Regions from separate parts of the Veillonella sp. AF13-2 genome, predicted to be linked through region 3. Evidence: riboswitches for the same ligand, from Rfam matches in the RefSeq annotation. Region 3 holds a riboswitch; each other region holds the start of a gene.
The links. Region 3 has a riboswitch for cobalamin ahead of nikB (nickel ABC transporter permease). Riboswitches for the same ligand answer to the same signal wherever they lie in the genome.
Positions count from the first base shown of each region.

Region 1 (6,991 bases), 230 kb from region 3:
CTATTCATAAAAATCATATTAGTATATAATTAATATGTATAAATTAGGTTGTATATTGATGGAAGGAGAGGATTCATCATGAAACCATTTGGTAAAAGGGTAGCAATGGCTGTGTTGTGTGCGGCGACATTGACATCTCCATTTTTTTTGAGCGGTTGTAGTATGTCAGAATTATGGCAGGGGACTGAACAGAGCCGTAAGGAAATTGCGCAGCGGTCTGAGCAGGATCAGGTGCAGTTATTTAATCAATATGTGAAAGCTGTAAGCCGATACAATCGCATGGCTGTCATGTTTGATTATGCGAATACGCCAACTCTTAATGAGTTAAAAGCGGGGCAGCATTTAACTGTATTTAGTGCACCGAACTTTAAGCAGCTACAAAAAGAATTAGAAGAGGCTAAGCAAGCAGGTATTCCGTATGATGAAATGAAGGAGCCTTTAGATAAGCTGCTTTCAAAATTGAACGAAATTACACCGGTAGCGGAAGAGCTTGATGCATACTATAAATCTAAAGGGTATACGACAGACAACTATGCTAAGGAGCAACAGTTAGGCCCTAAATATGTTCAATTGTATGAACAATTTGTTCCTATTTATGCTGATTTTGATAATGTTATGCATAAAATCAATACAGACCGCTTGCAACAACGGTTACAACAATTGCGCGATGCAGGCAAGAAAAATGCTGCTGCAGCACAAGAGGTCCATTTGCGACTTACTGCGGTCTTAGAAAAGATCGATAGTGAAAAACAACTAGATGTAAATGCTATCAATCAAGAGTTGCAATCTATTGGTGATGTATCAAATGGTATTACTAGTCCTAAGTATGATTCTGTTAAGACCTCTGTAAACTCTACGATTGGTGCAATCCGTACCTATATGGGTTCGAAACAAGATAATGACTATAATCGTATGATTGAGGCCTATAACCATTACATTTCTAATCTGAATACGACCAATATGAATGAGTTAGATTAAAATAAGTTAGATTAATACGTCTATATAAAAGAAAGCTGTATCAAATGAGGATATCATTTGATACAGCTTTTTAGTTGATTAGTAGATGTATTACTTTTTAAGGCTAATGCGCGTTGTAATTTGGCTTGATAACGAGAATAATACTAAGGCTATCCAGATACAACTGAAGGCAATCATCTGCGGTGTGCCAAAGCTTTCACCAAAGTAAAAGATGGCTAGCAACAAGGCAATGGTAGGGGATACATATTGCAAGAAGCCTAGTAGATTGAGCGGTAATAGCTGTGCACCATAGGAGAATAGCACCAATGGGACAGATGTAGTTAGACCGCAAGCTATGAGCAACATGGTCGTATACCAGTCTGTGCTGAAATAGGACCACACGGTATTATCGATTATGGTCGTATATAGTAAGGCTAGCGGTGTTAATAGCCAAGCCTCAAAGGCGATGCTCGTAAAGGGCGAGATGAGCAGTTTCTTTTTTACGGCTCCATAGAGACCGAAGGAAACGGCGAGGATCATCGATACTAACGGTAAGGATCCCACTTGATAGGTGAGCAAGGCGATACCGATGGTAGCGATGAGGACACTTAGCTTTTTCGGTATAGATAGAACCTCTTTAAATAGGATGACACCTAATACTACATTAAAGAGTGGATTGATGTAATAACCAAGGCTCGTGTTCATAACTTGATTATTGGCGATGGCCCAAATGTAGGTGAACCAGTTTACACTGATGATGACTGCCGCCACTAAAAGTAGGAATAGTTGTGAACGTTGTTCTTTTAGTAATTGAAAGTCCTTTTTGAATTGCTTAAAATGTAGACCAAATACAACGATAGCCATACAAACACCTGACCAGATAATGCGCTGTGCCAGTATATTATACGGTGAAACATGGTTTAATAATGCCCAATATAGAGGGAGTAAGCCCCAAATGATATAACAACTAAGGGCTGTGATTAACCCTTTTTTACTTGTATGTTCCATAATGCCTCCTCGTGATAGTATTTATTATATCACTAATTCTCAAATCATGCGTTTTAGTTATTGCATATGATTTTCAGTTATAACTTTAGTTTTGGTACTTATGATTAAATGTTATGTTCATTGACTTTGTGCATATTGTTACACTATATTGGACTTAGAACAACGAATATAGAGAATAGGTGTCGCAAGACTTAATAGAGAAATCGGTATAAGCCGATGCGGTCCCGCCACTGTAAGGATGAGTCTGCTTTCATACATGTCACTGGAGTAATCTGGGAAGGCGAAAGCGAGGTGATGATCCCGAGCCAGGAGAACTGCCTATTTGATAATCACCGTTATGTACCTACGAGCGATAGGAAGGGGATTGGGGTATGCTGGATACAGTATTTTTAGTGTACCTTTCAATAAGAAACCTTACGTGTCACTTTTAGGTGGCACGTTTTTTATTGCCCTTAGAGTGGATGTTGAGTATAGGAATCAGGTTTTATAGATATCAAACAGATGGACACATTTTGAGGTTGATGTGGTCCAATAAGATAAAGCTCGATTGATTCATATATCTAACAATTCGCAGGTACGGTGCGCTGTTTCTCGGTATGGTTTCGAGTTGAAAAGGAGGCACATATATGTCTGACAAAAAGACTTCAAAGGATGCTGAACGCGATTTATTAGCACCTGTATCCTTTGATGAGTTTAAGAAACCTACGTATGAACAATGGCAGACCGAGGTTGAAAAAGCGTTAAAGGGTGGCGACTTTCATAAGAAGATGTTCACTAAAACCTATGAGGGAATTACGTTACAACCAATTTACACGCCTGCATTGCATGGAGAAAAAATTCCAAAGGGTGTATATCCTGGAGCAGGTGAGTTCCTACGTGGCACAAAGGCAAGTGGTTATATTAAAGACTCTTGGGGCGTATCCCAATATGTAGACGAATCCTTTCCTAAGGATGCTAATCATGCAAGTTTATACGAAATTGTAAAAGGTGGCACCATTCACAATATTCGCCTTGATGAAGCAACACGCCATGATCAAGATGTGCAAGTAGGCGCAGCTGTTGGTATCGGCGGTACATCTCTGTCTACTATGGATGATTGTAGACAATTGATTGAGCGTTTTAATTTGAAGGAAAATCCTTTATACATTGAAACAGGTGCTTCTGCAGCTATCTTGCTCGGTATGTTAGCGGCTACGGTGAAAGGCTCTAAAAAACAGACTTCTGACTTGAAAGGTCTCGTTGGTGCAGACCCTATTGGTGTTTGGGCTAAAGATGGCACATTGCATATGTCTTTAGATACAGCCTTTGATGAAATGGCACATACTGTTGTATGGGCTAAAGAACAAGCTCCAGAGCTTAAAACTGTACTCGTATCTGGCGATGTATATGCTAATGGCGGCGCTAATGATGTGCAAGAGGTTGCGTATACATTGGCAACAGCCGTTTGCTACGTGCGTCAATTAGCACAACGGAACATCGATATTCATACTATTGCTAACAGCATGATGTTTACATTCTCCTTGGGTGCAAACTTCTTTATGGAAATTGCTAAATTGCGTGCATTGCGCGTACTTTGGGCGCGCATCATGGAAGCGTTCGGTGCTGAAGAAGCTGACCGTGCCGTTCATGTACACGGCAGAACATCGGCTTTCACAAAAACTGTATACGACCCATATGTAAACTTGTTGCGTAATACAACACAAGCATTCTCTGGTGTTGTAGGCGGTTTGAACAGTCTTGAAGTGTCCCCATTCGACCAACCAATTCGCAAGGCTGACGATTTCTCTCGTCGTATTGCCCGTAACATCCAAGTTATGTTGCAAACTGAGTTCGAGTTGCGTCAACCGGTGGACCCTGTAGGCGGTTCCTGGTATGTGGAAACATTGGCAGCTGAATTATGCGAAAAAATTTGGGCTGAGTTCCAAACTATTGAGTCTAAAGGTGGCATCATAGCAGCTTTGAAAGAAGGCTATCCACAAGCTCAAGTTAAAGCAGTTCTTGATGAACGCTTCAAAAACCTTGCATTCCGCAAAGATGTGGCTGTAGGTAACAACATGTATGCGAACATGACTGAAGAATTGCTTGATCCAAAACCAGAAAATCAAGAAACATTGCGTCAAAAACGGGTTGCTCAAATCGAAGAGTACTTGGCGAGTGCGGAGCCAGATGCGGTTGTGAAAGCACAGGCTACCCTAGAAGCAGGTACTACGGAACCAGGCGCTTTGATTGGCCTTATTGAACTCGGTGCATTACATAAATTAACAATACGTCAAATCCGGAAGGCTTTAGACGCTGGTGATATTGCTTCTGAAACGATTGAATCCATTTCAGCTCATCGTTGGACTGAACGGTTTGAAGCACTTCGCATGCGCACCGAGAATTATAAACAACGTACGAAAGATAATGTGAAGGTATTCTTGGCTAATATGGGCCCAATCCCTCAACATAAACCTCGTGCGGACTTCTCCACAGGCTTCTTCGAAGTAGGTGCTTTTGAAGTTATCAAAAATGATGGCCATGAAACAACGGCTGATGCTGCGAAAGCTGCTCGTGAAAGTGGTGCTGATGTTGTCGTTATCTGTTCTACAGATGATACCTATCCAGAATTGGTGCCACCACTCGCTAAGGAATTGAAAGAAACTATGCCGCATGTAACGGTTATTTTAGCAGGGGCACCGCCTAAGGACTTAGAACCTGTGTACCGTGAAGCTGGCGTGGACGACTTCATTTCTGTTCGTGCAAATTGTTACGAAATCTTGAATACGTTACAAGATAAGAAAGGGATGTGAGCTCATGTTCAAAAATCCAGACTTCTCCTCTCTTGGCTTGGAATCTCAGAAAGCAACATCTCGCGATGCATGGCTTGCTGAACTTCAAAAAGAAACAGGAAAAAGCTTTGAAGATTTATATAATACAACAATGGAGCAAATCCAACTAAAACCTCTCTATACAGAGATGGATTATGAAGGGATGACACACCTTGACTATATGGCTGGTGTACCTCCATTCTTGCGTGGACCTTATTCCACAATGTATGTTACTCGTCCTTGGACAGTACGTCAGTACGCTGGTTTCTCCACAGCGGAAGAATCCAATGCGTTCTATCGTCGTAACTTGGCAGCGGGCCAAAAAGGTTTGTCTATCGCCTTTGACCTTGCTACTCACCGTGGTTATGACTCCGATCATCCTCGTGTAGTAGGTGACGTTGGTAAAGCGGGCGTTGCGGTAGACTCCATCCTCGACATGGAAATTCTATTCTCCGGTATCCCTCTTGATCAAATGTCCGTATCCATGACCATGAACGGTGCTGTATTGCCAGTAATGGCGTTCTACATCTTGGCTGGTGAAGAACAAGGCGTAGATAAAAAGGTTATGGCTGGTACAATCCAAAATGATATCTTGAAAGAGTTCATGGTACGTAATACCTATATTTACCCTCCAGCTACGTCCATGCGTATTATCGGCGATATCTTCGCGTACACATCCCAGTACATGCCTAAGTTCAACAGTATCTCCATTTCTGGCTATCATATGCAAGAAGCGGGCGCTACTGCGGACATCGAATTAGGTTATACATTGGCCGATGGTCTTGAATATATCCGTACCGGTGTTAATGCAGGCCTTCACGTTGACCAGTTCGCACCACGGTTGTCCTTCTTCTGGGCAATCGGTAAAAACTACTTCATGGAAGTGGCAAAAATGCGTGCGGCTCGTATGTTATGGGCTAAGATTATCAATAGTTTCGGCTCTGAAAATCCTAAATCCATGGCACTTCGTACGCACAGCCAAACATCTGGTTGGTCTCTTACAGAACAAGATCCGTTCAACAACGTGGCTCGTACATGTATGGAAGCGATGGGCGCGGCTTTGGGCCATACTCAATCTCTACATACCAATGCGCTTGACGAAGCGATCGCATTGCCTACGGACTTCTCCGCACGTATTGCGCGTAATACTCAGCTTTACATCCAAGACGAAACTAAGGTATGTAAGGTTATCGACCCATGGGGCGGTTCCTACTATGTAGAAGCGTTGACTGATGAATTGATTCGTCGCGCTTGGGGTCATATTCAAGAAATCGAATCCCTTGGCGGTATGGCGAAAGCTATCGACACAGGGCTTCCTAAGATGCGTATCGAAGAAGCTGCTGCACGTCGCCAAGCTCGTATCGACTCTGGTCGTGAAGCAATCATCGGTATCAATAAATATCGTCTAGATAAAGAAGATCCATTGGATATCCTCGACGTAGATAACACGGCTGTACGGGAAGCGCAAATTCGTCGTCTCGAACAATTGCGCGCTAACCGGGATGAAGAAAAGGTTCAATCCTGTCTTGAAGCGATCACAAAAGCTACCGAATCGGGCGAAGGCAACTTGCTTGCCCTTGCACTTGAAGCGGCTCGTGCTCGTGCATCCTTGGGTGAAATTTCCTTTGCTGTTGAAAAGGTATGCGGTCGTCATAAAGCGGTTATTCGCTCTATTTCCGGTGTATACTCCAGCGAATTTGAAGATGACGATGTAATCAAAGAAGTACGCCAAATGGCAGATAACTTTGAAGAACTCGAAGGTCGTCGTCCTCGTATCATGATTGCGAAAATGGGCCAAGACGGTCATGACCGTGGTGCCAAAGTTATCGCTACATCCTTCGCGGACATGGGCTTTGACGTGGATATCGGACCTTTGTTCCAAACTCCAGAAGAAACAGCACAAGATGCGGTGGATAATGACGTTCATATTGTCGGATTTAGTTCTCTTGCGGCGGGGCATAAGACATTATTGCCTCAACTTGTAGAGGAACTCAACAAGCGGGGCCGCGGAGATATTTTAGTTGCCATCGGCGGCGTAATCCCTGCTCAGGACTATGAATTCCTACGCGAACATGGCGCAGTGGCTATCTTTGGCCCTGGTACAGTTTTGCCAGTAGCGGCGAAAAAATTACTAGAAACATTGACTAGTCACGTTCAAGACGAGTCTCATGACTGATAACAAACGGCCTACTCCGGATGAATTGCGCAATACACAGGAC
Region 1 is NZ_QTMT01000002.1:282,984-289,974, reverse strand. Features, by position in the region: gene DWV85_RS05215 (DUF3829 domain-containing protein) at 79-978, shown strand; gene rarD (EamA family transporter RarD) at 1,069-1,965, opposite strand; cobalamin riboswitch at 2,126-2,302, shown strand; gene DWV85_RS05205 (methylmalonyl-CoA mutase family protein) at 2,592-4,754, shown strand; gene scpA (methylmalonyl-CoA mutase) at 4,759-6,948, shown strand; gene meaB (methylmalonyl Co-A mutase-associated GTPase MeaB) at 6,941-6,991, shown strand, end outside.
Region 1: linked by a shared signal. The riboswitch ahead of DWV85_RS05205 (methylmalonyl-CoA mutase family protein) and the one ahead of nikB (nickel ABC transporter permease) in region 3 are both predicted to bind cobalamin.

Region 2 (6,991 bases), on a different contig from region 3:
GCAGAATGAGTAATTTAGATTTTACTATTGGCTGCACAGTTATTTTCTTCAGCAAGAAGAGGAGTACTCCACCGAATTTAAATAATGGAATGTACTATCCTCATTTTGTTATAAAAGGTACTGAGGAATATCTTGGTATTAACTTTATTGATGGTGAAGATGTCATCTTTGATAAACAAATAGGAGCTAATGCGCTGCCAGTTTATGAAACTGTAGATTATTCGGCTCTACAAGCAGGTACTGAGTTCCTTATTATGGAAGGCGGAAATATTGTTGGTGAAGGGATTGTAAAAGAAATCTTTCAGCATAAACCGTATGGGAGTAAATAACTATGGGCTATAAAAATGTATGTGTAAACTGCCGGATCTCCTTGTCGGAGGGCACAAACTACGAGTTGTTTAACAAAAACAAAACCTGTCCCACATGTAAAGGAAAAATGTACTTTGTGAACGAGAAGTTCAAGGCTCCTAAAAAATCTAATGACAAAGAGTGGAAGATTATAGAGTATTTGCTATTGAGTGGCTATGATTTCCGTAATCCTTATTGTGGACATGAGCAATGTATTTATTTTGAGTTCCCTAAGAATCTACAAGAGGCTGAGGCGTTTATTCGTGAGATGCGAAAGTTAAAGTGAGTGTAGATAAAGCACTTTTAAATTTTATGTAGTATTAGATTTAATATTATATAAGTATAAATATAATTAGTTTTGAAGTATAAAATGTATTGAATGGTTGGTTATTTGCAAAAATAGGGGAAATATATAACTGTAACTATATTTTAGATTTGTAGTTTTATTATATTACTTAAAATGTATCGGTGGAGGAGTGGTAAAATGAGAGATTATGATCGATTTATTATTACTAGAAGAATGAGGGAGTCATCTGTTAAAAGGTCAAGAAAGATTGATCAATTTTATAGTGATAGATCTAGAATTATTTACTCATCATCTTTTAGACGGTTGCAACAAAAAGCACAAGTTTTTTCGCTTGAGCCCAACTCTAGTGTAAGAACTAGGTTAACCCATTCTCTTGAAGTTGCAGATTTAGGTAGAACGTTAGCCAATCAAATAGGATTTGCTCTGAAAAATGATAAACTTTTGACTGAAAATAATATATTAGCATTGGTTTCAATTGTAGAGAATGCATGTTTATTACATGATATAGGAAATCCTCCATTTGGCCACTTTGGTAAAACTGCTATTAGAGAGTGGGCGAACGATAGTATTCGAAATTCTCTTCCTGAAACACTTAAATTAGAACTTGATAATGCTGCATCATTGCTTAACTTATTAATTAATGACTTTAAAGAATTTGATGGTAATCCTCAAGGTTTTAGAATTGTTACAAAGTTACATCCTGACTATGATGAATATAGTTTAAACCTAACTTTTTCTACTCTTTTATGTATAATAAAGTATCCGAGAACAACAGGTGAAAAAGATAAAGCACTACGCTTTAAAAAAGCAGGCTATTTTCAAACAGAACAGGATTTAGTTAATTCTATTTATGAATCAGTTGAAATAGAGAATAATAATAGATATCCTTTTGTATATATAATGGAAGCGGCAGATGATATTGCGTATTGCATGAGTGATATAGCTGATGGTATTGAAAAAGGGATAATTACAGAAAAAGCATTTATAGATGCTTTTCATGAAGAGTGGAATAAAAAATATGAAGGTATAAAGCTTCCTGTTAAGTTACCTAAAGATGATGAGTTAAAGGGCTTTAAACGAGATATATCAATCCCTTGGTCCTTAAAAGCGATGAAGGAAGCTGTTGATTGCTTTAAGGCTTTTAAGAAGGAGATTTATGAAGGCACTGCAGATAGTTTAATATCAAAAAGTAATGATATGGGAAAAGTTTTAGATACTATAAAAAGTGTATCAAGAAGTATTTTATATACTTCATTTAAAGCTGAAAGTATTGAAATTACTGGATATGCAGTTATAACAGGTATTTTAAATAAATATAGATGTATTTTAAAAATGGAATATGAAGATTTTTATAAATTAATTACTAATGAGGGGGAAATAAAAGGATTTGATTTTGAAAAGAGATTATTACATCGTATTGGAAAACGTTATAAAGAGGCCTATAACTTTGATGTAGAAAAGATTAAAGTAAATGATAATGTAAATGAGTTTTTGATAAAAGAGTGGTGGCTTAGAGCTCACTTGATTATTGACCATATTAGTGGTATGACCGATGAGTTTGCGTTAGAAACCTATCAAATGTTAGAAGGTATTCAATTAATGAGATAACTAATCGAAAGGGCTCAAACCTAACGATAACTATTAATAAATAGATAATGAATTATAATAGTTTGATATATGGAATAGGTAAATAAGATTAAATGATTAAAATTGTTGATGGAAAACCTTATTTAGATCAAGTAAAAGAGCTAATTACAGAGTATACGCAATGGCTTGGTCGAGATTTATCCTTTCAGGATTTAGATAAGGAATTAGCCGATATTTCTGAAAAATATACAGCGCCAAATGGTGAATTATTGGTTGCTATTGATGATAATGATGTGGTGCTCGGCATGGTAGCGTATTATCAGCATAGTGATACACGCTGTGAAATGAAACGCCTCTACGTACGTCCTGCAGGGCGTGGACATGCGTTAGGTGATCGTCTTATTGAAAGCATCATGGACCGCGCTAAGGCCTCTGGATATAAAGAAATGGTGCTAGATACAATTGAACCGTTGCAGGCAGCGATCCATTTGTATAAGAAGCATGGCTTTGTTGAATGCGAGCCGTATTATCATAACCCTATGGACGATGTTATCTATATGAGCAAGGAACTTGATTGATAGAGACTATTTAGTTTAATAGAGCTTATTTGTCTTATAGTCTATTTAAATGGTAGATACCAGTTTATTGATAGCGCTATCTTGGGATTCATTGGAGGAGCTTTTATGGGGATTACATATACAGACGAAAGAAAATTTACACCCCAACAGGTAGCAGAGTTATTTCTATCTGTTCGCTGGGTGGTAGGCAAGTATCCTGATAGATTGCACAAGGCACTAATGAATTCATCGCGCGTGATTTCTGCTTGGGATGGAGATCGTTTAATAGGTCTTATTCGTGTCATGGATGATAGCGAGCTGGTATGCTTCATAAACTATGTGCTAGTTCATCCTGATTATCGGGGACAAGGTATTGCAGGGCACTTGCTTGAAATGGTGAAAGACGCTTACAAATCGTATTTGTACATCAATGTTATGATTGGTGAAAGTCAGAATGCTCCATTTTATGAAAAGCACGGATTTAAGATTAAAGAGGACTCATTACCAATGCAGTATCGAAATGTGCCGAAATATACGAAAAAGTGAATTTAGTAAATATAAGATTTAGCAGAAAAAGGCTACACGTAACATCTCTACGTGTAGCCTTTATAGCGTAAAGCGTTTATACTAAAAATGATTTATTTTAGTTGACTTATTTTAAAATGTGCTTTATACAAATATATAAATACATAAGTATATAAGCAAATAAGTACATAAGTACATAAAGAAGGATATTAATATGTTAATACGAAAAGCGACAACCGCTGATTTAGATTTAGTGACACATATAGAAGCCACTTGTTTTCCGCCTGCCGAGGCTGCACCTCGTGAGGCTTTTAAGGAACGATTAGACCATTATGTAGGTCATTTTTTAATTGCCTTTGACAGCGATACACCTATTGGTTTTATCGATGGTTTTGTAACGGATGATGAAATCTTAACGGATGAGATGTTTGCTGATGCTTCTTTGCATAACCCTAACGGCGCATGGCAGATGATATTTGGCTTAAATACAATGCCAGAGTATCGGAATCGCGGTGTAGGTGGTAAGTTAATTGAGGCGTTTATCGACCTTGCGAGAGAAGAAAAACGTAAGGGTGTGATTCTAACCTGTAAGGAAGAAAAGATTCCTTATTATGCCAAGTTTGGCTTTGTAAATGACGGTGAGTCTGAGTCGAATCACGGCGGTGCTAAATGGTATCAGATGCGCGTTGAGTTTTAGCACCTTTGTTATGGCAATGTAGTTATTAATAGATAAAAATAAATTATAGAATTTGACGGATATTTTTACAGATTGTCCTAATGAGAAGCTAAAACACCGCTTAGTGGTTGAGTTTTAGCTTCTTTTTTGCTAAAAAGTGTAGATTATATAAGGATAGAAGTACCCCTATACGTTTATTGACACTGTATATCCCTCATGCTACGATGAGGAAAATCACATATGATTGGGTTAGGTGTCTATTGACTTAATAGAGAATTTGGTACAAGCCAAAGCGGTCACGCCACTGTAACAGCGAGGTACTTTGCATAGAGGGTAAAATGCTCTCGGTCACTGAAGTTTTTGGGAAGGCGCAAAGTAACGTTGAACTGGAGCCAGGAGAACTGCCTAATTAACAATTGCCAATTGACCTGCGAGAGACAGGGATGGGGATTGATATAGATGAATTTATACTAGCTATGCATAGTTGAAAGCTCATACTATATGCTAGCTTATTAGGCGTGGTAGTTAGTCTAACTGAGATGACAGCCCGTTTCCTCTTCGTGGGGAAACGGGCTTTTTATGTGCACTTATAGTGATAGTTTTAGTTGAGAGAAGAGAGGTACTTATGTTCAAACAAAAGAAGTTTATGGCGTATTTAGCCACGGTTTTCCTCCTAATTGTTAGTATGCTCATCGCTGCATGTGCAGGTTCTAGCGAAACAAAAAAAGATACGGCGCAAAATAACAAGCCAATCGAAATCACAGACGTAACAGGTCGTACGGTAACGCTTAAAAAGCCAGCAGAGAGAGTTGTCTTACAATGGAGTGGTGCTGGTGGTCCATTCTTTACGATTTCTGCCCTTATGGGTAAAGATACTCCAAAGGTTATTGCCGGTATGGATACATCTTTGCAGGATTACAGGGCGGATATGTGGAAGCACTTTACTGCTGAAATGCCTGAGCTAGCTAAGATTCCAGTAGTGGGTACAGTCGGTGATAAAACATTTAATGCTGAGCAAGTTGTGGCATTAAATCCAGATGTTATTTTTATTCCTGTAGATTTGAAAGATCAGTACGAGTCTGATGCAAAGCCAAAAATGGATGCTGCTGGTATCCAAACTATTTATATAGATTACCATGCTGAAAAACTTGAAAGTCATCAAAAATCCATTGAAGCCATCGGTAAGGCTTTAGGTAAAGAGGAACGTGCCGCAGAAATCAGCAAGTTCTATACGGATCGCGTGACAAGAGTTCTCGATCGTGTTAGTAAAATTAACAAACCAAAACCAACAGTTTATCTTGAAGTTGGGATGAATGGTCCGGAAGAATTTGGTAATTCCTTTAGTAGTAATTACTCTTGGGGGGCATTAGCTACTATGGCTGGTGCTGATGTAATCACAAAAGATGCTATTAAAAAGTCATCTCCAATTAATCCTGAGTTTGTATTGGAAAAGAATCCAGACATCATTATGATTATGGGTTCTTACTGGCCTAAGAAACCAACTTCTATGCGTTTAGGTTTTGAAGCTACTGAAGATTCGTCTCAGGCGTTGTTGAAAGCTTTCACCACAGAACGTCAAGGTTGGAGCGAATTAAAAGCCGTAGAGAATAAACAAGTTTATTCCGCCCATCATGGTCTTCCACGCGAAGTATTTGATGCGGCCGTATTCGAATATTTAGCAAAAACATTTTATCCTGAAGAGTTTAAGGATGTTGATCCAGAAGCTACACTTAAAGAGTTCTATGACAAATTCTTGCCATTCTCTTATAGTGGCATCTGGTTTATGCATATGAATTAGGGTTGTGTTGTGTGTGAAGGAGCTGATGATGTAAAACCCCAAATAAATGCTGTTATATATTGTGTTTATTAGAACTTATTAAGTTTGGAATCGAGGTATTCTATGGTTAAGAAAAAGAAATTTATGGCTTATCTTGCCACGGTGCTCCTGCTAGTTGTGAGCATGATTATGACAGCTTGTGGTGGTCCAGCAGATACGAAAAAGGATGCGGCACAATCTGGCAAACAAATTGAGATTACAGACGTAACTGGTCAAAAGGTTACGTTGAAAAAGCCAGCAGAACGCGTAGTAGTTCAATTGAGTGCTTCTGGTGGTGCGTTCTTGACTATGGCTGCGTTGCAAGGTAAAGATGTGGCTAAGACTATTGTTGGTATTGACCCTTATTTAAGCAAATTGCGTACAGATATGTGGGATCGCTACAAATCTGAAGTGCCAGAGTTGGAAAAAATTCCTCTCATTGGTAACGTAAATGATAAAACATTTGATGTGGAAAAAGTAATTTCCTTAAACCCAGATGTTATCTTCATGCCTTTATATTTCAAAGATCAATATGAAGCTGATTACAAACCTAAAATCGATGCAGCTGGCATTCCTACTATCTATATCGATTACCATGCGGAAAAGCTTGAAAATCACCAAAAATCTATCGAAGCTATCGGTAAAGCATTGGGTAAAGAAGAGCGTGCAGCAGAAATCAACAAGTTCTATACTGAACGTTTAACACGAGTTATGGACCGTATTAGCAAAATCAATAAACCAAAACCAACTGTTTACATTGAAACAGGTAACGAAGGTCCAGAAGGTTTAGGTTTTGCGTATAGTGGAAACGTAGCCTGGGGCGCATTGGCAACTCAAGTAGGTGGCGACCTTATTACTAAGGATGTAGTTCAAAAAGCAGGTCCTGTTAACCCAGAATTTATTTTGGAAAGAAACCCAGATATCATCATGATCATCGGTTCTTACTGGCCTAAGAAACCTACATCCATGCGTTTAGGTTTTGATACAAATGAAGCAAAATCTCAAGAGTTATTGAAGGCTTTCACTACAGAACGTCAAGGCTGGCCTGAATTGAAAGCCGTTCAATCTAAAAACGTATTCTCTACTCACCATGGTTTACCTCGTGAAGTATATGACGTTGCAGTATTCGAATACTTAGCTAAAACATTCTATCCTGAGGAATTCAAGGATGTAGA
Region 2 is NZ_QTMT01000003.1:163,975-170,965, forward strand. Features, by position in the region: gene DWV85_RS06615 (hypothetical protein) at 6-329, shown strand; gene DWV85_RS06620 (hypothetical protein) at 332-634, shown strand; gene dgt (dGTPase) at 833-2,263, shown strand; gene DWV85_RS06630 (GNAT family N-acetyltransferase) at 2,356-2,820, shown strand; gene DWV85_RS06635 (GNAT family N-acetyltransferase) at 2,926-3,345, shown strand; gene DWV85_RS06640 (GNAT family N-acetyltransferase) at 3,539-4,021, shown strand; cobalamin riboswitch at 4,235-4,424, shown strand; gene DWV85_RS06645 (ABC transporter substrate-binding protein) at 4,626-5,798, shown strand; gene DWV85_RS06650 (ABC transporter substrate-binding protein) at 5,901-6,991, shown strand, end outside.
Region 2: linked by a shared signal. The riboswitch ahead of DWV85_RS06645 (ABC transporter substrate-binding protein) and the one ahead of nikB (nickel ABC transporter permease) in region 3 are both predicted to bind cobalamin.

Region 3 (6,991 bases):
CTGCAGCATCAACCTTTTTACCGTTGGAGAATTTTACTTTGTCATTGATTGTGAAAGTCCACGTTTTATGGTCTGGGGATACTTCCCATTTAGATGCAATCCATGGTTGAGGTTTCATTTGTTCGTCAAACTTAGCCAATGTTTCACCTACACCATAGCGCATTACAACCCATGCGAAAAAGTTTTCTGTAGGTTCTAATGTGGATGCGAAGTTAGTAACGCCTACTTTTAATACATCTTTGTTAGCAGCACCATTATTATCAGATCCACAACCTGCTATGAAGGAACCCATCATTACAATACTAAGACCTGCTAATAGAGCCTTTTTCCAAGATTTTTTCATTTAAAATCTCCTTTTACAACTATATGTAAATCATAAAAACATTTAACATCATCACTATCTAAAATAGTTGTGATGGAAAAACCATAATTTCTTACCAGTCATAATGAAACTTTCACTAAATAAAGATTCAAATTTATGAAGGTAAAAACAATTTTATCCTTGATTTTTTGGATCCACTACATCTCGTAAGGAATCAGACCAAAGATTAAAAATAGATACCACGATTAAGATCGACATACCAGGGAATACCATAAGCCATGGACTTGTTTGCAAGTACTGGCGGCCTTCGTTAAGCATAAGGCCCCATTCAGGTGTTGGTGGCTGTGCACCAAAACCAAGGAAGGAAAGCCCTGCCACCTCAATCATGATGGCCCCAATATCAAGTGCACCTGTAGTAACAACAAGAGGCATAATATTAGGAATAATATGTCGTCTTAAGATAGTTGCCGTAGACGCCCCCATCATAACCGCAGCCGTTACATATTCTTCACCACGTACTTTTAACGTCATAGAACGTACTAAACGAGCATATTTTGCCCAACCTACTACAGATAAGGCCAAAATCGTATTCACAATGCTACCACCCAAAATACCAGCAATAGCGATGGCTAAAACAACACCTGGAAAGGATAACATAATATCAGCAAGGCGCATGAGAACCATTTCGACTTTGCCGCCGAAATAGCCTGCTATAGCACCGATGATAGTACCAATACTCACCATGATAACGACGATGGATACGCCCATGAACAAGGATAATTGAGTACCGTAAATGATACGAGATAATACATCACGTCCTAATTTATCTGTACCAAACCAATGTTGGCTGCTTGGTGCTTGCAATGCCTGACTTATATTTGAGGTGAAAGCATCGCCCGGTGCAAGCCAGGGTGCAAAGATAGCGATGAGAACAATGATAATCATCAACCCACTATAGAAAGAGAACAATTTATGTTTTTGAATAAATTCTGCCATTATGCTCTCTCCCTTTTCAATCTAGGGTCTAATAAGATATATGATGCATCAACCAATGCGTTAATACACATATATGCTAAAGCAACCCACAACACAAAACCTTCGATCAATGGATAATCGCGCATGGTAATAGCATAAATTGCCATATTCCCAAGTCCCGGCCAAGAGAATACCATTTCTACGACTGCCACACCACCTAGTAACCAACCGATAAGAACACCAAGAATAGTGATGAGTGGTAACACCGCATTAGGTAAAATATGACCGAATAAAATTTTTATCTCACTAACACCGCGAGCACGAGCGCCAATAACATAATCCTTTTGCATTTCCTCAAGGATAACGAGCCGCACTTGACGCATGTATTTAGACCCAACAACAACTGCCAAAGTAATAGCGGGCAAAATAACACCAGACGCAGTCACGCGAGAGGATGCAATCGGTACAAGGCCTAATTTAAGACCGAAGATGTAAATCAGTATAAGACCTAACCAGAACGTAGGCATAGATACGCCTACGAAAGATAGAAATCTCAACACATAATCAACCCATTTGTTACGATTTAAGGCGCTTATAATACCTGCAGGCAATGCATAGAGCAGCGTAAATACTAAAGCCGTACCCGCTAACATTAATGTACCTGGTAAAGCCTCCAACATACGATCTACTACTGGTTTTTTAGCAGAATAACTCATCCCTAAATCACCTTGTGCGACATTGACGACCCAGTTTGCATACTGTACTACAAATGGTTTATCTAACCCAAGCTGAGCTCGAGTTTCATCGATAAGCTCCTGAGATACGATAGAATCTGCCGTTTCAAGTAACATCGTTACTGGGTCACCTGGTGCTAAATAGGTGAGACAAAATGTCAAAAATGTGATGCCAAACAAGGTAACAATAAATTGCCCCAATTGTTTGACAAAGCGTTTGCCCATAGGCGCCTCCTAAACTCTCTAAACACTAACAACAATTCAAATGACAAACTAATGGTACTAGCTTTTTTATATAGCGTTGAAGCTTAAAGGCTAGGGAACGAAAAAAGGCTAGTCGCCCGACTAACCTAAATTAAGCACAGCATATGCATACCATACCTTTAGAGCAGGCTTTCTGACTCTGATTCATCGCAACATTTCGGCCTTCCCAGTTTCCCAGTGACCCTATAATGAAACCTTGCTCCTCATTACAGCTATTTGCATAGTATGGGTTTTTCACCCATTTTCCTCTTTTACGCTCGGTAAATACCGACACTCACTAGTTCATTCATTTTTATCGATTATAAATATACTATATTAATACTCTATTTGCAATACATATACCCCTTATGGGTATATGTATTTCGCGTATTTTCAATATAGTTTTTATACTGATAAAAAATATTAATTAGTGATTAAATTCATAATCCTGCATAAAATTATATAAATTAACTTATATAAATAATTTTTTATTTATATTTACTGTATATGACGGTATATATATTAATTTTAATAATAATAAAATAATGTAAAACTTTATTATAAAATCTTTTTATACACAGCGAAAATTTGATTAATAATAATACTCTTTATGTTTTTTCATATCTGGCTCGCATTAATTATAAGTCTAATGCATGATTATGATAAAAAAAGAGGCTATACCAAGTAATAGCCTCTAATAAGACGAGATATATTCAGTTAATCAATACTTTGTTGTAAGCGGTGTGCTCTGCGTGTATCCCACGCTTTACGCAAAACATAAATCACCAAACCTATGCTTACTGCCACCGCACTACCTACCATAGCATCAAAACCACATGCGTAGATTGCATATAGACAATAAAGAACGCCTATACCGAACAAGTAATTAGAGCGTTTAATACGACTTTCAGCTACGCCAGCCATACGCATCATTGTAGGTACTGCCAAAATGCACAATACATACGGTACTACGTTAGTTACAACCGCTAAGTTTACTAAGATTTCAAATTGCTCACGCAAGGATTCGCTTGCAGTGAACAAAGTAAGTAATGTTTCAACAGCGAGTAAAATCAATACGCCACGAACAGGAGCATCTTTGCTATTTACACGGGCAAATATTTTAGGGAAGTAACCATATTCTGCTGCGCTTTTGAATACACGGGACAATGTGAATTGCCAACAAAGTAAAGCACCAAAGCAAGAAATAACCATAGCAGCCATAACAATGTTCGCAATAGTATCATTGAACATGTATACGAATGTCAAACCGAATGGTGCGTTAGAATTTAATAAGTCAACGTTCGGCACAATACCTGCCATAACGTTTGTGGACAAGATATAAACCACTGCCACTGCTAATGTACCTGCCACTGTAGCGATAGGTACATTTTTCTTTGGATTCTCAACAGCATCAGCATTAGCCGCTGCGGACTCAAACCCTAGGAAGCCCCATAAAGTTAGGGAAATAGATTGTTTTACCGCATCATAAAGCGGAAGATCATTTGGGTTCCATGCCGCCCAATAGATAGATGGATCGAACCAATGCCAGCCAATTGTACCGATTAATAAAACCGGAACAATAGAACCCCAAATAGTCATGTTGCTGAGTCGACCTGTAAAGCGATTACCTCTAAAGTTTAAAATCGCTGCAAACCACAAGAGCACAATTGTTACTTGACTTGTTTGTGTCGCATTGAGGTCAACACCAAAGAAAGCTGCGCCATAACCTACGGCAGATACCGCGATGGCGATATTAGCAATGATGAGAGATATGCTGTAAGCATAGCTCGCCATAAAATGTCCAGTTTTACCGAAGCGATGTTCTGCATAACCGCCCATGCCCCCTTGTTTTTGGGAGAACATACCCGCTTGAGCAAAAATATACGCTAGTAAAAGCGCACCCACAGCTGTCACGAGCCAAGATAAAACTGAAATAGTACCAACTTGAGCCAAATTAGTTGGTAACATAATGATCCCAGCTCCTAGCATATTGGCTGCTACCATTGTGGTTAGCTGGAATACAGACATTTTTTTAGCGGTGGTTTTCATGTATCAATCCCCTTTCACTAAGGTGAATTTTTTCTCGTCCATAATTCACTTAAAATATATATACCGCTAAGTAAATCCAGTTCGTGCTGTGATGGGCTTGAATGTGAATTTACCGTTTTTATTCTTATTACGAGTTAAATAATAACACCTATGAAACCAAAATAAAAGTACTTTATTGGCGGACAAGCTATATTACACGAATTGAATAAATTATAGGTAATTTATCAACTAAAACGAAGAGAACTCATTTTAATTGCGGCAAAGTATATTTTTACCCTATTTTATTCTGTGTATAGATGTAATTTTTCCTATCTATCACGGTTATAGTTTCCTAGTACAAGACTATTATTTCCTCACAGTCCACTATATGTGTACACGCAAATACATCATTTTAATAGTTAATTATCAATTAGAATTATGGGATTTATAGGTATCGTCTAGCTTTTAAATAAAAAATCGATATACATATAAGTATAATAGGCAATATTAGCCCCTTAATGAAATCCTTATATGTATATCGATCTTATTTTTTCAGATTTTATTGATAACTATTCTTTATTTTTATCTACTGCTTATTCCGCACTAAGCTCTACTCTTGTACAGATTCAACGATTGCTTTCCATTCAGCAATTTGTTTTTCCTCAGCAGCGATAATAATTTTACCATTATTGCGTTGTCGTTCCACACATTCTGGCGCCGTACCAGAGTAGTTATTACGACCTGCAACACAAGCTTCAATGGAAATGGCATCAAGAATATCCGCATCAAAGTGATGAGAGATTGCTTTAAAATCCTCTACGGATAGATCAAGGAGTACACACCCTTTTTCGATGCAATGATGCACCGCATTACCTACGATTTCATGGGCTTCACGGAATGGGACGCCTTTCTTCGCAAGATAATCTGCCATATCCGTGGCATTGGAGAAATCGTCATCAAGGACTGCTTTCATATGAGCCCCATTGACCTTCATACCGCGAATCATAGCCGCATTGATGGACAATGCGAAGTGTACCGTATCGATAGCATCAAAGATGCCCTCTTTATCTTCCTGCATATCCTTATTGTATGTAAGTGGTAATCCTTTCAAAGTTGTTAAAAGACCTAACAAATGACCATAGGTACGGCCTGTTTTACCACGAACCAGTTCGCAAACGTCAGGATTTTTCTTTTGAGGCATGATGCTAGAGCCTGTGCAGTGCGCATCATCGAGTTCAATAAAGTTGAACTCGTTTGTGGACCACAAAATCAATTCTTCACTGAGACGGCTCAAGTGCATCATCACGAGAGACGCAAAGGACAAGAATTCAACTACGTAATCGCGGTCAGATACGGCATCCATACTATTTTCGTAAATACGAGAGAATCCCAATAATTTTTGTGTGTACGTTTGATCAATGCCATACGTAGAACCAGCTAAAGCACCCGCACCAAGAGGCATGATGTCAGCATGTTTGAATACCATCAAGAGACGATCAAAGTCGCGTTCTAACATGGAGAAATAGGCCATCATATGATGCCCAAACAATACAGGTTGAGCCCGTTGTAAATGTGTATAACCAGGCATGATAACGTCACTATACTTTTCAGCTGTTTCGATGAGGGCCTTTTGCATATCTACGATGAGTTCGCCCATTTCCACAACAGCTTTACGCACGTACATGTGCAAGTCTACTGCGCATTGGTCATTACGGCTACGGCCGGTATGTAAACGACCTCCCGCTTCACCGATGTCATCGGTAAGGCGTTTTTCAATATTCATATGAATATCTTCAAGAGCCACAGAGAATGGAAACTCTCCTTTATCGATCTGACCTTTAATCTTCGTTAAACCTGCTAAAATAGCATCTCGATCTGCGTCGGAGATAATATTTTGTTTTGCTAGCATAGTCGCATGCGCCTTGCTACCCGCAATATCTTCGGCGTACATCCGCGCATCAAAAGCGATAGAGGATGTAAAATCCTCTACCGCTTTATCAGTGCCTTTTGTGAAACGCCCGCCCCACAATTTAGCCATTATTTACCTGCTTTCTCTTTCATCAATGCATTAATTTTGAGAGGTAAACCGAACAAGTTGATGAAGCCTTCTGCATCCGATTGATCGTATACATCATCCTCTTCAAATGTTACGAAATCTTCGCTGTACAAGGAATATGGGGAAGTGCTGCCCGCAGAAATGATATTTCCTTTGTACAATTTAAGTTTTACTTCACCGGTTACAGTTTTTTGAGTTTCATCAACAAACGCTTGTAATGCATTCATCAATGGTGCAAACCACATGCCATCATATACGAGTTCAGCGTATTTGTTAGCAATGAGTTCTTTGTAGTGGTATGTAGCTCTATCTAAGCAGAGGTATTCAAGTTCTCTATGAGCATACATGATAATAGAGCCACCTGGGTTTTCATAAACGCCACGGGATTTCATACCTACCAATCTATTTTCAACGATATCTACAACGCCCACACCATAGTGTGCACCAATTTCGTTGAGTTTTTCTAATATTTGTAATGGGGTGCCTTCTTGACCGTCTACGGCTACAGGTACACCTTCTTTAAAGTATACAGTGACATAACCAGCTTCATCTGGAGCTTGTTCAGGTGTATGTGTTACCAAGTACACATCATCTTTAGGAGCATTTGCTGGATTTTCAAGATCGCCGCCTTCA
Region 3 is NZ_QTMT01000002.1:51,940-58,930, forward strand. Features, by position in the region: gene DWV85_RS04210 (ABC transporter substrate-binding protein) at 1-343, opposite strand, end outside; gene nikC (nickel transporter permease) at 497-1,318, opposite strand; gene nikB (nickel ABC transporter permease) at 1,318-2,256, opposite strand; cobalamin riboswitch at 2,401-2,588, opposite strand; gene potE (putrescine-ornithine antiporter) at 2,992-4,323, opposite strand; gene argH (argininosuccinate lyase) at 4,913-6,340, opposite strand; gene DWV85_RS04235 (argininosuccinate synthase) at 6,340-6,991, opposite strand, start outside.